3 regions of the Paenibacillus sp. FSL L8-0333 genome follow, and region 2 is predicted to be linked to each of the others. Evidence: riboswitches for the same ligand, from Rfam matches in the RefSeq annotation. Region 2 holds a riboswitch; each other region holds the start of a gene.

Region 1 (6,169 bases), 1.9 Mb from region 2:
AGCAGAATGGTTTGCTCCAAATCGGATTGGTTGTGTAACCATTCTTTGTATTGTTCTGATAGCTGGGCAAAGATATTTACGTATTCATCCACAGAATCTAGAATGCTCAAATTTAGCGGGATACTTTGTTGAAAAGCCTCAGGCATGGCAGTGCCCGTTAAAACAAGATACCAGATCGTATCAACCGCATAGATATGGCTAAGGGCATGAGCGATGGTGGGAAATGAGCTGTTCACTTCTTGACTTAGCACAGAAGCCGGGAGTTCCTTGATTCTCCCCAGGATAGTTTGGTTTGCCCATGTGTGGTATTTAAACATTTCTACTGGATAATTTGTCATTCGTATGGTCTCCTTTTGAATTGTCATGGATTTGTTTTTGTTACTGTTGTTAATATAAAAGAAGAAGTATGACATCAGACTGTCATACTTCTTCATAAAGTTTGAGTGTGTTTTGAAGCTGCTCTTTTAAAATACCTCGCAATGCAGGGGGTTCGAGGACTTCGGCCCCGCTGCCGAAACTCAGCAGAATGGACCAAAGCCAACGAGCTTCCAATGGCTTATACACAGGAATTCGCATCGTCATGCTTTTATCGGAATGAAATTCCTTGTCGACTTGATGAAACTGATCCAAAGCTTCTGCCAAAGCCTCAGGGTCCACCCGGATTACTATTTCCTCCACCTGATCTACCCTGTTTGAACAGCCAGCCTCTTTGGGTACTTCATGTTGTGATTGAAAGGTATCCTGCGTCAGGAACAAATTCAGCATCCGGGAAAGACGAAACTCCCGATAGTCCTGCCGTGCCCGGCAATAACCATAGATGTACCAGTTACTATATTTAAAATGAAGCTTTACTGGTTCCATTTCACGGGTTGTACGTTCATTTTTTACACTGATGTAATCAAAACGGACAACATTTCGTTCCGCTATAGCCGCACGTAAAAGAGGAAGTGCGTCAGGATCCGTACGCCGGGTTTCAAGATCCACCGCGAGACTAGAAGTCTGTGGCTCCGTTCCTATCGTTTGCAGCCGTTCAATGGTTCCTTGCGTATGCTCATCTTCAAACACGGAAGAGAGACTGTTAAGTACAGTAATCAGAGAAGTGACATCATACGAACGGAGCAGGCTTTTATCCATTTTATATCCGTCCATAATGCCATATCCACCTTTAGTACCCTGATACGATACGACCGGGATACCAGCGGCACAAATCACATCGATATCCCTATAGATTGTTCGCTGGGAAACCTGAAACTCTTCAGCCAGCTTGGAGGCAGATAAAACTTCGTGGTTCAATAGCTTGTAGATCATAGAAATCAATCGTTCCAATTTCATGTGTGCATTCCCACCCATTAGTCCATTTCGTGTTACAGCGTGATTATATCATAGATTTTTTCGGGCTAATTTTGGGAGGGAGGAGTTTTGTTGTTGGTGATGAAGAAATATCCTATGACAGAGTCTGACAGAGCCGATTAATTTATTTACAGATTAAATCCGCAGGCTCTGATAAATCATTAACAGAAATAATAGCATCGTTTTTTTTCACAGGTGGGGTCCAATATTGCTCATTCCCAGGCAGGTCATCGAACCATTCGGCGTCCTTTGGACAATCTAGAATCATGAATTTTCCGTATTCCTGATCTCTGGATTGATGGTATTTGAGATAGGCTTTCCCGTTATCAATGGCGAGAATTTCTATTTTTCCTGAGGTGTGGCTCATGGATAAGCGTACTCTTTTGCCAAGTCCTGAGGTTCTAGCTTTGGCTTCTTCTACAATTTGATAGACTTGCTCGAGCGGTAATACGAAATCCCGGTTTCCGGCAACGGGCCGGTTCACAAAGAAGTAGTAGGGTGTAACGCCAGCCCATGAAAGTCGGTCCAGTAGTTCCCCTAAAATAATGGGATCATCGTTGATGCCTTTGAGGATGGGAGTCTGATTTACGACAATTGCCCCTGCGTTGTGGAGAGCTTTAAATGCTTTTTTGGCTTCAGGTGTGATTTCACGAGGATGATTGATGTGCGCCATAACATAGATTCGTTTGTCTTCGGTAGAGTAAGTACGAATCAGCTCCAGCAGCTCTTCGTCTTCAGAGATCCGCATCGGATTAAATACGGGAATTTTGGAACCTAGTCTAATGATCTTAACATGCTCAATGCTTCTTAGATTTTCAATAATGGATCTTAGCTTCGGTGTGGAGAGAATTAAACTATCCCCACCCGTAAGAAGTACGTTGTTAATCTCCGGATTCTTTGCGATATACTCCAAGCCCGGAGAGACATCAGCCATCGCCTCTTTCACGTCATTTCGGAACAGACGCTTACGAAAACAGTAGCGGCAATAAGCCCCGCAGACCTCGGATACAATCAGTAGTGCAGTGGTTCTATACTTGTGCTGACAACCAGGTACCACATAATTCGTGTCCTCATCGGAGGCGTCCCAGCGCCCATACTCCAGCAGTTCACCTTCGTTAGGAATAACCAGCTTACGGATGGGATCATCTGGATCATCCCAGTTAATCAAAGACAGATAGTAGTCATTTACACGAAAAACAAATTTGTCTGTAATTTCTTTCAGATTCTCTTTTTCCAGCTCAGACAACATAGCTATTTTGTTAATATCCGTGAAGTACTTTACCTTTTGCACGTACATCTCTCCTTTGTCTCGTAGTGTGAGAAATGAGGGAGCCTTAGTGTCAAAGGCCAATCTACTGCCAGCAGGGTCCAAAAAAAGCACAAAAAGAGACCCTTAGCAAGGGTCTCTGGTTATGTAAATAACATGAAAAGCAGACCCATCCACTGCTGACGAGGTTAGCTGACGGACTCGGGTAAGATGGTACCCTACATTCTAATACTCAATGATTCGCCCCAATTAACTGGTTCCCCCGCTTTTCAACTGTAAAAGTTGGAAATTAAGCGTAGATAAAGTATACCCTATGAAGTTTTGAAAAGTCAAAAGAGAATCCTAGATTCACCTTCAATTGCTAGCGCTACTTCCGCCGAGTAGTTTAGGCAGCAGCGTTAGTAGCTTCTCCCGGGTTAACGCATCACTGGAGTTCCATTTGCTTCCATCGAGCAGATAAACATGTCCCTGGCGTACTGCCGGGAGACTGTTCCAAAGTGAACTGTCTAGTAATCGTTCCATCGCAGCTCGCGAGTCTTTGCGTTCCGGAATGAACATGAAGATATGATCTCCGGCGTAGGCAGGCAGTCGTGTTGGATCAACTTCGGCGAACCCTAACTCTTCGTCCAATATGGCTTGGATCTCTTCGGTCGGTTGTAAACCACATGGGGCATAAAGCGCAGTGGAGAATCCGGACATTCCCATAGCATATAGATGATCTCCATGATCATAGACCAAAGCAGAGGCGGTTTCTCCAACTTGGAGAGTTGTCGAGTAAAGCTGCTGCCACATGGCAGCGTTTTTGATTGTGAATGACTCCAGCCATGCTTCGGCTTCGCGCTGTTTACCTAGCCAACTGCCTAATGTCCGCATTCGGTTGTCGAGAGGCGCAAATGAATCAAAGGTGAGTGTCGGAGCGATACCAGAAACTGCTCTGTAGGCTCTTTCATCACTATTTGCCAAAATGATCAAATCTGGGTTTAGGGAAGCGGTCAACTGCGGGTCCAGTGGAAACCCGACGTTGGCGAGCTTCTTAAGCCGATGTTTATAGACGCTGTTCCGGGCGAATGCTTCATCTCCACCGATAGGCTTTACAGCTAACGCGAGAAGGTCGCCAAGTGTCTCGCCATGATAGACAATACGTTTCGCTCGTTCAGGAATTTCCACCTCATGACCCGTCCAATCCTTGACGGTAAGCTTACGACCTTGCTGATGTGCATATTGTCCGGGTGTAACTCCGGTTTTTTGCCGAAAGCGGCGGCTGAAATAGTATTCATCCGAGAAGCCGACCAGTCTGGCGATTTCCCGCAGTGGTTCAGTCGATTCCTGCAGGAATCGTTTGGAATGATTAATACGCAGATCCGTCAGGTATTCAAGCGGCTTTTTACCCGTAAGCTGCTGAAAGATCGGTGTATATTGCCAGATTGATATTCCCGCCAGTTCAGCTAACTGCTTCACGGTGATACTCTCTGTATAATGCTCCTGAATGAATGTTATGGTCTTTTCTACGGATTCCGTAGGACTTGGCAGGTGTTTGGAAGGGTAATTATGCTCAAAAAGTAACAGCAGCAATTCTTGGAATTTTAATTGTCGCTTGAATTGTTGTACATCATCGGTGTTATTCCTGTTCATGAGCAGGTCTTCGACTAGTCGGATTACCTTGGTGAACGGGTGCACAATTAACTCCCGCCTGCCGGAAAGCAGCTCTCCAGAATATCGTTTAGGAAGCTTGGTTGTATAAATTGCTGTAAAGGTGATGAGGTAATAATACAACGTCAGCTCCTGGTTGTTCGTACTATAGGAGATTCCAGGAGATAGTAGATAACATTTATCCGTACTTAGTATCACGCTTTGATCATCGAGGTTCAATTGTCCGTTCCCTCCAGTAAATATGAGAAGGGTATAGTCCCGGGTTGTACGCGTTATAGAGCTTGAATCGGCAGCTTGAATCATCAGTTCGGCCTCGTTTAGCTGAAATAGCAGAGAGTGGAGTGGGGGGCAGGACGATGATGTATGCAGCATGGGTTCAGCCTCCGTTCATTTGGTGAGAATGATTATCAATGAATTCATTGTATATAAAAAAAAGAAGCATATCAACAGCTGTTGACATGCTTCTTGCAGTTTTTTATCAGCCTTGTGTTAAACACTTCATCTCGGAAGGTTATTTCATATTCAATAGCTGTGGAATTTCGCCAAGCAGCCATTCTCTTGTTGTCGCATCACTTGAAGTCTTCATGATGTCTTGTGTATAGACATATCCGTTCTTGACGGCAGGAAGGCTCTTCCAGATAGGGCTCTTTAATAGATTCTCTGTGGATTGTTTTGCTTCTTCTGCCACTGGAGTCAAGATGAATATCCGGTCTCCGGCATATTCTTTCAGGACTTCCATGGAAACTTCCTGGAACCCTTTACCTTCATCAAGTATCTTCTGAATAGCTGGAGTTGCCTTGAAGCCATTCTCCCCATAGAGTACCTGTGAAAGTCCGGTTGCTGCCATTATAAATAGTCTGTCTCCTGGATAATAAGTGAAGACCGCAGCCGTTTCGCCCTCTTTCATGCCTGCGGATTTCAATTGCTTCCACATGTTCTCTTCAGCGGTTTTATACTGGGCAAGCCATGCTTCTGCTTCAGTCGTTTTACCAACAATTCCACCAATGTCCAGCATACGTTCCTGGAGTGGGGCAAAGGTATTAAATATTATCGTTGGTGCAATTTTGGAGAGCTGCTCGAAATCAGCTTCATCTGTGCCCGCATAGATGATCAAGTCAGGCTGAAGCTCCAATGTTTTTTCCAGATTGATAGGGAAGCCTACATCCTCCACACCTTGCAATTGATCTTCAAAAATCTGGCCTTCCCCCATAGAAAGAGGATAACCTACCGCCTGCACACCAAGTGCGAGCAAATCGCCATAAGTTTCTCCAGAATAGATAATTCGCTGCGGATTCACTGGAATCTCTACAGTATGTCCTATGTAATCTGTATAGGAGCGGGTAGTCGCTGCAGCTTCATCTGTACTGCTATCTGAGGGTTCTGCTGAAGGTGCCGCGGTTGCAGCGGAAGAGTTCCCGGTTGCGTTTGCCGTACTATTGGCAGAGGATTGTTCCTTTGAGTTTCCGCACGCCAGTAGCAATGTACTCAGCAAAAATAGTACACATACCACAGCGAAGAACTGTCTTACCTTGTTCATATCTTATTGCCTCCCTATTATATGTAACGACCACCAATAATGATAATCATTCTCGATTAAAAACTATCATAAATTAAAGCCTCTTTTTACTCAATGGACAAAAAATAACCCCGTAATTTGTTTTGTACAATCAAGTAAAAAGGATGTGGTTGAAATTATTTTAAATTATTTTTAGCTGCTTGGAAAAATACTCTAAATAACAGCAATGGAGAGAAAGAGAGGGAGCTTGCCTTCATAACAAACTTGGCAGAAGGAATCCCTTGAAGCACATAGGATTGTGGTGTTTTTTTGAATCTGATTATTGTTATGTATTAAGATGTTCAGGTGATGCAAAAATTCAGGGTTGTCCGCATTGATTGTAATCG
Region 2 (6,169 bases):
CTATTGGCTGGATCGATTTGAGGTTCCGGATTATTACAATAAAAAGATAGAAGAGCTTTCCAAAGGAAATCAGCAAAAAATGGGCTTTATCGCCGCTGTCGTTCATAAACCGCAGATTCTGATTCTAGATGAAGCTTTCAGCGGGCTGGACCCAGTAAACGTGGAGCTGCTGAAAGATACGGTCAAAGAATTGCGTGATTCGGGAACAAGTATCCTTTTCTCTACGCACCGGATGGAGCATGTAGAAGAGCTGTGCCGTAACATTACGATTCTCGATCGTTCCAATACGGTCGTTCAAGGGGATATCCGCACGATTAAGAATGGCTACCCGCGGGAAGAAGTATTGCTGCGTACAGCTAATGAGGTGAAAGGTCTGGAGTCCATCGCAGGCGTTACAGCAGTGAAACGGCTGGAGCGTGGGTATCTGTTATCGATCAGTGAGATCGGTGCAGCACAGCGTATTTTACAGCAGGCGATAGCACAGGGTGAAGTGGAGCATTTTGAAATCAAGGAACCTACGTTAAACCAAATCTTTATCAGAGCGGTGGGTGAATCTAATGAATAAGATGGGGACAATTATCGGCTTTACCTTTAAAAATAAAGTTAGAACGAAATCATTTATGATTACTACTTTGATTCTAGTATTATTGCTCAGCATAGGGATGAATCTTCCCTATATCATCGATCAGTTTAAGGGTGATTCGGCCAAAAGTGAAGTTACTCAAATTGCTGTGATTGCTGAAGAGGGAAATCAGGTTGCAGAATTGTTGAAGGCTTATACTGCGCCAGAGGGCATGCCACAGGCTAAGATAGTACAATATGCTTCTGCGGATGATGCCGAGTTAAAGAAAGCATTAGATGAAGAGACAGTAGAAGGTTATGTTACTTTTGCAGAACCTACTGGTGAAGGGCTTCCACCCGTTACTTATCACAGTAATGATGGAGAACTAAACGGAGATGTTCAAGTTTATCTTCAAAATGCACTTCAGCAAGCAAACACACAATTCATCGTTGGCGACAAGCTGACCTCTGAACAGATTGCTGCAATGTCAACACCAGTGCAGATTACTACACAACAGCTTAACGCAGGCGGTGGCAGTGAAAGCTCTCAGGAGGACACTCCGGCCATTAACTACATTATCGTATATGCCATGCTTATGTTGTTCTTTATGTCCATTATGATGACAGGCAACATGATTGCCGCTGAGATAACCTCTGAGAAAAGCTCGCGGATTATGGAGATTCTCATTACAAGTGCCTCACCTTTAGCGCAAATGTTCGGTAAAGTTATCGGTGTTTTCCTAGTAGGAATATTGCAAATTGGGATCTTTGTCGCAGCGATCGTCGTCAATTTGACGCTCCCGCATAACGCAACCGTATTGGCTGATTTTGATCTCGATTTAGGCCAGCTCAATATTAACTTGCTGCTCTATGGATTTGTCTTGTACGTATTAGGTTACTTCCTCTATGCCTTGATGTATGCGGCTGTAGGTTCGATTGTCAGCCGTACGGAGGATCTCGGTCAGGCGGTAATGCCAATCATGATGTTAGGCTTCGTAGCGTTCTATGTTCCACTGTTCAGTATCTCCAATGCCGATACTCTAGTGGTTAAGATAGCGAGTTATGTACCTTTCACTTCACCATTGACGATGCTGCTCCGAATTGGTGTCGGTGAGGTGGCGATCTGGCAAGTCATTGTATCGCTGCTGATCCTGCTTGTGACTACCTTCATCTTCGGATGGCTGGCAGCCAAGATCTATCGTACCGGCGTACTGATGTACGGCAAACGCCCAAGTATTAAAGAAATCAGAAAAGCGATGAAAGCATACAAGATCTAAGAAGGCCTCATATAACTTTTAAGGAGTGCTAATGATGTCTACAAGCGAACAATATACCATTATGCTTTTAATGAGTTCGGTATCACTGGCTTCGGTTAGTAGAATGCTTCCGGATGGCTCCACTTTTATGGATTTCGTTCAAGGCGTATTGACCGGTGTTGCTATAGTGGGGATGTTGGCAGGATTGTGGATGTACAGTAAGGCGCGTAAGAGTAAGGCGCGTAAGAGTAAGGCACAATAGTAGGTACTGAATTTTCGGGGGGGATCCTAACAGCCATTTATGGTTGCTGGGATATCCCCGTTTTTGCGTTGGCAATCTCTTTGTATACGAGCTGATATAGCTAACGGACCCAGCAACACTTAAATGCAACAATCATCGAGATTTGGCAAGATATCGGACACAATAGTCGCTATTGGCATGAAAAACGGTGAATTAGTAGCTCTTTTAACCAAATAGTTGCACTGGAGTCCGATACTATGCTCAAAAGGCGATAAACGTGCAAATAATGTCATCTGGGTCCGTAAGCCTTGCCTTGGTGGAAGATGATTAGGGCCTGCTTGAAGACGATCCGAGACGCTCATCGCTCGGGATTTCTACTGGAGTCCGAACGCCGGCCAAATTTGAGGAAAAGCTTCAATTAAAGGCTCCTGAGTCCGTTAGATGCTTCATGCGCTTAAAGATCGTCTGAATTCTAGTTAGTGACTAAATTATAGAAAGATTTGCGCTCGTTCGTATATCCGCTTGGTCGGTCATCTGCTCCCGTACAGCTCTAAGCTGTGCTTTCAGTGCAGGAACACTTTTTTGCAGAATAATGCTTATTTGAGAAAGAGGCAGCTTTAAGCCGTACCACAATACCTTCACAAGCTGTTCCTCCCAAGGTAATCCCTTAGCCGATAGAAGAGAGCGCCGGGCAAAAGAATCAGCACACTGGCGAATACAAGTGCGGTAAGCGTGGATAGAGAATAACTGAGGGTCGAAGTTATCCTGACGATATATTTTATGAAGCTCTGTGAAGGTGCGGATAGTAACCTTGTCTGCCTCATTAGATTGTTCTAATAACATGGAACTGAGTACGTAGACTTCATTAGTATACTTTTGAACACACTCTGCAAATTTAGCACTGTAGGTGGACACGGGAGGTAAGGGGTCAGGCATGGTGAACACGATCCTTTCAGAATGAGAGATTTGCTTGAATCTATAATATAGAAAAGTAAGAGATGGATTTATTGATAAGATCGGCGGTGTCTGGTTCCGGGCAACTGTGTTTCTGCTGGGAGGCAGTGGAAAAAGCTTTGGAAGGTTTGTAGTAGAGCCGTTCACTTCTGGAATTGCTCCCCCCAGCTGCAACACTGTACAGACGCCCTTGCTGAATATGCCCAGCCAAGGATTTACCCTGGAGCTTGGCCTTTAAATCCTGCAAAGCACCCTGAACTAGCTCAAGCTTAACCTGCTCCCAATCTGAACCTTCGCGGCGGACCTTATCCAGCGCTTCCTCAAGACGGCAATGACAGATAGCCCGTAAAAAAGAACTCCATTTAATGAGATCGAAATTTTTGGTGTTGGCAGAGATTAGACAAGCCCCCCAACTGCAACCTCCCTTACAGGTGAGCTTCAGAATACCATAACGGCAGCCTTCAGCCCCTTCCATTCCATAGTGAATAGGCTCGGGTTCATCCAATACAAATACTTCAATGCGGGATAGTCTGCGCTGGTCCATAGTAGGGTTCCTCCTTAGATTTCCAAAAGCTTTAAGTCTACATGATGAGTGACACTAGCCTTTTCTACACAGGCGAGCATTTCCATTTTATTCTCACAGACTGCGGTATGCTCTAGCCATAGTCGGAACTTCTCTTTCCGTATAACAGATAGATGTAAGGGAAAGGTGCTGCGGGATCTCAAGACATACCAACCGGCGCTTACATCTTTCCAAGGCTCCTTGAAGGCTGTAAACCACGGGAGTTTTTGATGCGATGACCAATCCTGCTGCTGTTGTTGTTCTCGAATTTTTTTATATATTTCATATACAATCTTAGAGTCTAAACAGTCTTTACAAGAAGAAGGTGTACTGAATTGGCGAAGGGCTTGGATCTGGTTCTGGCCAAATGCATAACCTACAATGTACCTGTGATTATTTTCTTCGAACCACAAGGCCCCGAAACAAACGTAATTTAGACTTATCGGCTCAAGCAGCCCTTGATGTATCCCTAAATAATAGTGCTTCAAAACATTCACCCCATCCAGCGTGCTATCACCTAATAGGCTCAGGTAACGCAAAAACCGCAGCAAGAGGAGGACCTCTGCTGCGGTTTTGGATTACAGGCAGATATACCTGGGCCAAAGCGTGGCGGATCAAGGGTCTCTCTCTTTACGCTTACGAGGTTAGCTGTCGGATTCGGACGGTGAGAGTCGCCCTACCTATTGAGACTTACGCAGTCTCCTTTGGATTCACCCCAAGTAGGCCAGGTGGCCTGATGGTTCCCCCGTTCCCTGCGAATGCAGGAACTCAGCGTTGATTGTTTTTCATGAATTAGATTCAACCCGAATCATACTCTTTTCAAGATTTTCTGTAAAAAACGGAAAATGTTCTTTTAGAGCGATTTTAACCATATCCTGCCGACTACGACTGAAAAACGAGGTAAATAGGTATTTATGGCGTGTTATCGAGCTCTTTCTCGCTCAACCTCAGCTTCTTGCGTTTCAACCTATAAAGGAAATTTGCAGTATTTTCACCCTAAAAAGGTGAATAAAATCACATGGGTTATAGATAGCGATTAAACGCTCGAAACTCGAGTAAACAAGAGATATAGAGAGATTAGATATCAAGTAAGCGCTATCTAATGGGAAAATAGTTTTTAATTTGCATTATTTTGGCATCATTCAGGTTTTACAAGTCTTCGTGCATAAGAGTATGATTACTCCTGTTTCAACGACAATCGAATATTTGATCCGCTTAATTTCCGATAAGGAAAGCGGGGGAACCAACAATCGGCAGCCGATGTGAGAGTCGGAAGCTGATTATGGGGTGAATCCTGTAGAGGGTGCGAGTGAGCTCGCATCTATACAGGTAGGGCGACTCTCACCGCCCGAATCCGACAGCTAACCTCGTAAGCGTATGGAGAGAGGATGAGTGCAATGTGACCGCTAGCGAGCCACAGAGGAGATCCTTTGTGGCTTTTTGCTGTGCTCTTAGAAGCAAAGCATTTATGGAGGCCTCCCCCAAGAGGTCGCTAAATTCATCATTAGCGGTATTTGTTAGGCAGCGTCTAATGACGTGACACAACCGAGCTTTAGGTTGTGCCCGAAAATGACGATAGGTCAACATCCTTTCGGAGATTTTCGTTGCCTCCTTGTTGTAAATGAGCAGGAGGAGAAAAAAGAGATGACGGATCAGAATGAATATGTGCTTGTATGTGCGCCTACAAAGGCGGGAGAACATTTCATTAAACTTCTGAAGTTCAGGGGTATTAAGATGGCGGGATTAACCAACAATCTGGCTGAGAAAGCTTTACTAGAGGAGCTCGGAATCGAGCAGGTTATTCTAGTGGATACCCGCCATCAGAGCACTTGGTTTCGCCCATCGTTCCCGGTAGGCAGGGTATATCTGTTTGAGAGCAGCTTTCCGCTTTGCTGCCGCTATATTCAGATGTGCCGTACCTGGACGACACAGCCAATTTTTGTGATTACAAGTTCTATAAATCCTAGATTGGTCTATAAAAGACTTGGTGCGAGCTATGTAATCTATTCCCATAGTGGTGATGCTGATTTTCTAATCGATAGATCACCTCATCAAGGATAATGGAAGGAGTGCGGAAGATATGAGGGATCTGTATATGGTGGCTTCGTTAGCTGTAATTTACGGGTTATTTTATGGCTTTATGCGCTGGTGCGCAGGTGTAGTTGAGGATACGGGGAGGGATAAGCTGTGATTCTAGTAATCGCTGTTACCCTACTGTTGTTTATATATCTGGTTTACGCGTTGATTCATCCTGAGAAATTTTAAGGAGGGGCATTCATGGGCATTTTGCAAATAGTCGTCGTAATTGTAATTCTCATCTTGTTGGTCAAGCCGATGGGGACGTATTTATATCATGTATTTTCTAACGAACCGAATCGTACGGATCGCTGGTTTGCAGGCACAGAGAAAGGTATTTATAAGCTGATCGGCCTGAAAAAACGGGACGGAATGTCCTGGAAGAAGTATGCACTCAGCTTTGTTTTAACTAATATCGTACTGGTTGCTTTCAGTTATATTTTTCTAAGATTACAGCGGGGATTGCCGCTGAACCCGAATGGAATTGCCGATATGGAACAGACGCTTTCATTAAATACG
Region 3 (6,169 bases), 490 kb from region 2:
GACAGTAACCTGGACACACCCCGGAGTAAAGCCAGTAAGTGATTTATATTTTCACATGTATCCAAATGCATTTGCCTCATCAGATACCACCTTTATGAAGGAATCCGGGGGGACGCTCAGAGGCGACAGTATGCCTGAGAATGGCTTCGGAAATATGACGCTGACCGATCTGCGCACGACAGAAGGAACTTCGCTAATGCAAAGAGTGCAATATGTCCAACCTGATGACGGCAATATCAACGATAGGACGCTCCTAAAGGTACATCTTCCTCAGCCTGTTAATGGTGGGGAAAGTGTAACACTTAAGCTTCAGTATGAAGTCCAGCTGCCCAAAATCTTTGCACGCATGGGTGCTTCAGGCAACTTCGTTATGGCTGGGCAATGGTTCCCTAAGCTTAGTGTATACGAGCCGAGGGGCACACGCGGAGTTAAAGAAGAAGGCTGGGACCTGCATCAGTATCACGGGACCTCTGAGTTTTACAGTGATTTTGGCATTTTTAATGTAACGATTGCCGTCCCTTCCAACTATACGGTGGCTGCGACCGGATTTCCTGTAAAAAATGCCAAGCTCAAACAAGATCAGAAAATATATCAGTTCTACGCCGATGATGTCCACGATTTCGCTTGGGCCGCTTCCCCTGATTTTACAGTAGCTGAGGAAGCCTTCTCTACGCCGGAGGTGCCTGGAGTACGAATTAAGGTGTATCTCGACCCACTACACAAAGATTTAAAAGAGCGTTACCTTCAGGCTGCCAAGGCTGCCCTGACCTACTTCAGCAAATGGTATGGTCCTTATCCCTACTCTACGCTGTCTATTGTCGTCCCACCTAAGGAGGGCAACGGTGCTGGAGGAATGGAATACCCTACCCTTATTACAGCCTTTGGGGCCGCGGATTCTTCTCCAGATACCTCACTTGAAAGAACCGTCATTCATGAAATCGGCCATCAATACTTCTACGGTATGGTAGCCAGTAATGAATTCGAGGAAGCCTGGCTGGATGAAAGCTTCACTTCCTATGCCGAAGACAGACTTATGGAGCAAGAATACGGTATCAAGTCTAATTTGCCTTTACAGGCCAGCCTGGTGACTATACCTGAGCCGTTAAATCTGGAAACGTGGAAATATGCAGGGGCGGATTCCTATAGCCGAAATGTTTATATCCGCGGCAAGCTTGTACTTAAAGATATCGAACGCCAGGTAGGTACCAAAGCAATGAACAACATCATGTCCTCCTACGCTCGTAAGTTCCGTTTCCAGCATCCTGCTACGTCAGATTTTCAGAAAGTCGTTGAGAAGGTAACCAAAAAATCATGGCAGGCCTATTTCGATGATTACATTTATGGTGATGGAGCGCCTGACTTCTCAGTAGATACGATTACTTTTAAAAAAAATAACAGCGGCGATGCTCCAAGCTACGAATCATTAGTGAAGATTTCAAACAAAGGGAGCGATTACGTTGATGTTCCCGTGAAATTCACATTCGCCGACAGCTCTTCGGTGCAGCGGGTCTGGAACGGTGAAGGAGTAGAGACTACGTTTCAATTGTTAAGCGATAAGCCTCTTCTCTCTGCTGAGATTGACCCTGAACATTCCATCTTATTGGAGAGCAAACATCTAAACAACTTTAGGCTGGCGGAAATAGAGCCCAAGACGCTCTCTCGCTGGACATTAAGTGTAACTAAACTACTTGAAACCGTGCTCGGAACTCTTGTCTGGTGAGGTGAATGATTGTGAGAACATCGATAACCCGCGGCTGGCAAAGCATGAAGGAGCAATTTTATATTTTAATTCTGCTCTTCATCTACCGACTGCTCTGGGGCTACTTTATGTATGGTTTCATCCGATCTGCTATTATTCCAATTCTACTGCGCTATCCGGATAAAGACGCCGGAGGCAGCGGTATGGGCAGACTGTTGTATTATATCGAGGGACAGTTCAGCTTGAATACGGACCCTGCGATACGCACTTGGTTATGGATGCTTCTGGCGCTTGTTGTCTTGCGACTTCTGCTTTCCCCTTTCATAAGGGCAGGATTGCTGCATGAGCTCCACCAGGAGCGAAAGGGCGAGCGTGGACTGTTCTTTTTCCCTGGCATGAAGATCTATGGACTACCTGTCTTAGTCTTTAGCCTAATCGAATGGGTGCTGACCCTGCTGCCGCTTTACTGGCTTGCTCCAAAAATGTACGGGCTGTTCTTATCCTCTTTGTTTAACTACGCTTTGTTACTTCATTTAGTACCATACGTATTGGCATGGCTTATATATATTTTTATCGTGCGCCTGTTTCTTCTATATATGCAGTTTGGTTACACCGGCGGTACAGGAATGTTCTCCTCACTGATCATCTGCTTGCGGTCACTGATTCCTGCTATAGGTGTTTCCATTGTACTTGGGGCGGGAGGCCTGCTCTTACTGCTAGTGTGCGGACTGACGGGTCTGTTCTGTCCCGGCCTACCGGCACTTATAATACGGCAAATCTCACCACTACCTTCTACGCTCTTAAAAATGTGGGGAATCTCTGCACAATATCATCTATGGCGTAGCAAAGCATTTCCACAATAAATCAACCTTATTTGACATAATAAAAAGGTCCCAATTCCTGTATTCAGGAGCTGGGACTTTTTCTCATTACGGATAACTTAAGAGTATTTGCAAAATCGTAAAAGCTCTGTTACAATAAGTCCTGTGCTATTAGTAACAATTTTGTAATCAATTGAAACGATTCCTACATAACTAAATGTATTTATCGTAAGTGTAACTGTCGAAACGTCATTCTCTGGTGCTTAACACGCCTAATTCCTTTGCACCGGGAAGTGGGGGAACCATATTTTGGGTGAATTGATCTCGCTTTACAGGGATCATAGGGAATCTTCTACCGAACCCTTAAGCTAACCTCGCAGGCCTTGGAAGGAGTACATCTTTTGAAAAGACATAATTTAAGAAAAAAATGCGTCGCTGCGGCGCTAGGACTTGTAATGGCATTATCTATTGGTGGAGGAAGCGCCTTTGCCGACTCTAAAATGGACTCTGTAATCTCAAAGACTATTGGAGTTGCCTATAAAACCGGAGGTACAAGCACTGCCGGATTTGATTGCTCTGGATTTACAAAGTATGTATTCAAGAATGTGGGTCTTACTTTACCTCGTACATCAAAAGCTCAATATAGCGTTGGAACTGCTGTATCCAAAAGCAATCTGCGTTCTGGTGATCTAGTGTTCTTTAACACACTTGGCAATGGAGTATCCCATGTCGGCATTTATGTTGGAAACGGAAAATTCGCACAATCGTCCTCTTCGCGTGGAGTGACCATCACTTCACTCAGTCAGGCCTACTGGGCCAATCGTTATGTTGGCGCTAAAAGAGTAATGAGTACTTCAGCTTATCAAGCTGTAGCCTTCGATTGAAACCTTCCTCACAATTACAACTATATGAACCTGAATCTGATTATGCCCGTAATCAAATTCGGGTTTTTCTTTATTCCATAATATATTTTTACACTATTAGAGCCCAATTGAAACACGTTTATTTGATAAAAATTGCAATTATATTAAAAATTAGGTCATTATTAACGCTTACATATGCCTTTCTACCGTAAAAATGCCAATTTTTCTGCATTAATATGTTAAAAACGATTGCCAAGCGGCTTTCTGTTTGTTACAATTAGCGCAGTGAGATTTTAGTAACATTTTTGTAATCATTAAGTTGTTATTTACAAAGGTTTTGTCATGTATTGATTACAAGCTAATCCTAATCAACAGTATGAGCCGAGTTTCCTAACTATTAGGAAAACGGGGGAACCAACTTTGGGTGAATTGACCTCCATTATATAGAGGGGTCATAGGGGACCTTCAACCGAACCCTTAAGCTAACCTCGTAGGCATTTGGAAGGGGTATACACTTTTGAAGAAGAAGTTAGCAGCAGCAGTACTAAGCTTTTCCATCATCCTCACCATCGGAGCAGGAAGCGCTTTCGCAGATTCCAAAATGGATAAAGTGATTGACAAGGCCATCGGTACTAAATACGTATCCGGCGGTATATCCACTAACGGATTTGATTGCTCCGGATTTACAATGTATGTGTTTGATAAGATTGGCATTAACCTTCCACACCAATCAGGTTCCCAATATCAAATGGGCACAGCAATCTCCCGTGATGATATAAGAGCCGGAGATCTTGTATTCTTCAATACAAGTGGCAAAGGTGTCTCCCATGTCGGCATTTATGTCGGTGAAGGTAAGTTCGCACACGCTTCTACCTCACGCGGTGTTACGATTAGCTCTCTGAGTGATAGCTACTACGTGAAACGCTACGTTGGTGCCAAGCGCATTATGAGCACAGACGCTTACCAATCGGTTGCTGCTGAATCGGAAGACAATGATGATGTGCAATAAATAACGTACATAGGCTCTTTTCCAAGGTACTCTTGGAGGAGAGCTTGTTTTTTTGTCTTATTACTTATTTACCCCTCTCATAATTTGTAAAACATTCCCCTCATATAAAGTTTCTGAGTCGAACCTCCCCCATTTTGTATATAATTAGTAATATAGCAATGTCCTCGTGAAAGGAGATCGTTGACCTTATGATAAATCCCTCGGTAACTTTTCATGTTGTTCCTATGGAGGCAATTCACGGAGAAGCTATTTGTAAGTGGAGCTATACGCCCCCATATAATATTTATGGCTGGATGCCGTGGGAGCAGATGCAGGCTCTTGGCATCGAGTTTGGTGATCCGCAGCTCCGGGAGGAACAATATATCTCCATATTAAATGAAAATGAGGTTTTGTGCGGATTCGCACAGTTGTTCCCGATGGAAGGAGTCGTCCGTTTAGGAGTTGGGATGCGCCCCGATCTATGCGGCCATGGTTTAGGCAAACTATTCGTAGATGCCATCGTCCAGACAGCGTTGAATCGTTATCCTGATCGTGAGATAGATCTGGAAGTCCTGACCTGGAACCAACGCGCCATTCGAACTTATCAAAAATGTGGATTTACGATTACAGATACGTATGAACGCCGCACACCTACAGGAGACAAACCTTTTTATTGCATGGTCTATGACAAATGATATTAAATACCAGATATTTCATAAGAATGATTGTATTCTCGTTCATTTTTTTGTCACAAACCCTATGATAACGCTTCACCATAAGCTATAATGTAGGGAGCAGCTTACATAGAAGGGACGAATTGGGATGCAGAAATGGATCATGAGCGGTTTGTTTTTTGCCGCCTGTGCCTTTGCGGTAGTACTCATGTTTACACTTCCGGGTAAAGAAGAGGTAGCAGAAGAAAATAAGCCCACGATGCCGGTAGTTCAACTGGACGCCGCAAAGGCAGAAGCAACCGTGAAAGCCAGCTGTATCACCTGTCACGGCGATCAGCTTCAAGGTGGAGTTGGACCAAGTCTTCAGAATGAAGGCGGTCAGCATGACGCTGAGGAAATCTACAGCATCGTCACCAAAGGACGTGGCCAAATGCCTTCCTTTAAGGAGAAGCTAGCTCCTGAAGAGATCGCCAACGTCGCACTCTGGCTCTCAGAGAAAAAGTAACCAGCCAAGCAACCAAAAACGCCCGTGTATGAGATAGGTGACTATCTGTGCACGGGCGTTTATTTTATGATTTTGGCTAAACTAATGATTTTTTTCAAAGGCTTCATTAAATTCATGCGCCTCTCGAAGATCTAGAGCTGTAATCCCATCTTCTTCATTAGATTTCAGGCGCAGGGTAACTGTTTTATAATCAATCGTAATATGTGGATGGTGATCGAAGGCTTCTGAAATCGTGGCTACTTCATCCACAAACGCAATGCCCTTCATATATTGGCTGAACATATATTTTCGCACCATAACATTATCTTCCAGTTTCCAGCCCTCCAGCTTGGTGATCTCCTCACGCAGTTCCTCTTCCGTAAATAACAATTCGTTTCCTCCCTTACAAAAAATTGCAGTAAAGTGCGTAGTTCCCTTTACTTGTCTTAGGCGTTAAACAAAACATCCCTTAGCTTCTGAGGTCCAAGGGATGTGCCAGGATAAAGGCGATATTTTCGATTAAATGTATTCACAAATCCCAGCGATTATAACTCGGCTTTATCAATTTTAACACGGGCTACTAACTACGGGCAAATTACGTCCAGACGTCTCCTCTGCCTAAATCAAAACTACTGAAGCC

Evidence for each region. A riboswitch is a leader RNA that binds a small molecule or an ion and turns the genes downstream of it on or off. The one in region 2 is predicted to bind cyclic di-AMP.
Region 1: linked by a shared signal. The riboswitch ahead of NYE72_RS11020 (KamA family radical SAM protein) and the one ahead of NYE72_RS02670 (hypothetical protein) in region 2 are both predicted to bind cyclic di-AMP.
Region 3: linked by a shared signal. The riboswitch ahead of NYE72_RS00545 (C40 family peptidase) and the one ahead of NYE72_RS02670 (hypothetical protein) in region 2 are both predicted to bind cyclic di-AMP.

Annotation. Positions count from the first base shown of each region.
Region 1 is NZ_CP150186.1:2,518,547-2,524,715, forward strand. Features, by position in the region: gene NYE72_RS11010 (DinB family protein) at 1-338, opposite strand, end outside; gene NYE72_RS11015 (YafY family protein) at 421-1,332, opposite strand; gene NYE72_RS11020 (KamA family radical SAM protein) at 1,475-2,641, opposite strand; cyclic di-AMP (ydaO/yuaA leader) riboswitch at 2,782-2,923, opposite strand; gene NYE72_RS11025 (AraC family transcriptional regulator) at 2,972-4,639, opposite strand; gene NYE72_RS11030 (ABC transporter substrate-binding protein) at 4,779-5,804, opposite strand.
Region 2 is NZ_CP150186.1:597,489-603,657, forward strand. Features, by position in the region: gene NYE72_RS02645 (ATP-binding cassette domain-containing protein) at 1-565, shown strand, start outside; gene NYE72_RS02650 (ABC transporter permease) at 558-1,838, shown strand; gene NYE72_RS02655 (hypothetical protein) at 1,870-2,079, shown strand; gene NYE72_RS02660 (hypothetical protein) at 2,542-2,994, opposite strand; gene NYE72_RS02665 (hypothetical protein) at 3,035-3,556, opposite strand; gene NYE72_RS02670 (hypothetical protein) at 3,571-4,125, opposite strand; cyclic di-AMP (ydaO/yuaA leader) riboswitch at 4,194-4,358, opposite strand; cyclic di-AMP (ydaO/yuaA leader) riboswitch at 4,777-4,966, shown strand; gene NYE72_RS02675 (hypothetical protein) at 5,219-5,635, shown strand; partial or broken gene kdpA (potassium-transporting ATPase subunit KdpA) at 5,852-6,169, shown strand, end outside.
Region 3 is NZ_CP150186.1:111,466-117,634, reverse strand. Features, by position in the region: gene NYE72_RS00555 (M1 family metallopeptidase) at 1-1,720, shown strand, start outside; gene NYE72_RS00550 (hypothetical protein) at 1,732-2,562, shown strand; cyclic di-AMP (ydaO/yuaA leader) riboswitch at 2,780-2,918, shown strand; gene NYE72_RS00545 (C40 family peptidase) at 2,976-3,404, shown strand; cyclic di-AMP (ydaO/yuaA leader) riboswitch at 3,753-3,895, shown strand; gene NYE72_RS00540 (C40 family peptidase) at 3,940-4,392, shown strand; gene NYE72_RS00535 (GNAT family N-acetyltransferase) at 4,581-5,066, shown strand; gene NYE72_RS00530 (cytochrome c) at 5,194-5,550, shown strand; gene NYE72_RS00525 (4a-hydroxytetrahydrobiopterin dehydratase) at 5,632-5,919, opposite strand; gene NYE72_RS00520 (hypothetical protein) at 6,148-6,169, opposite strand, start outside.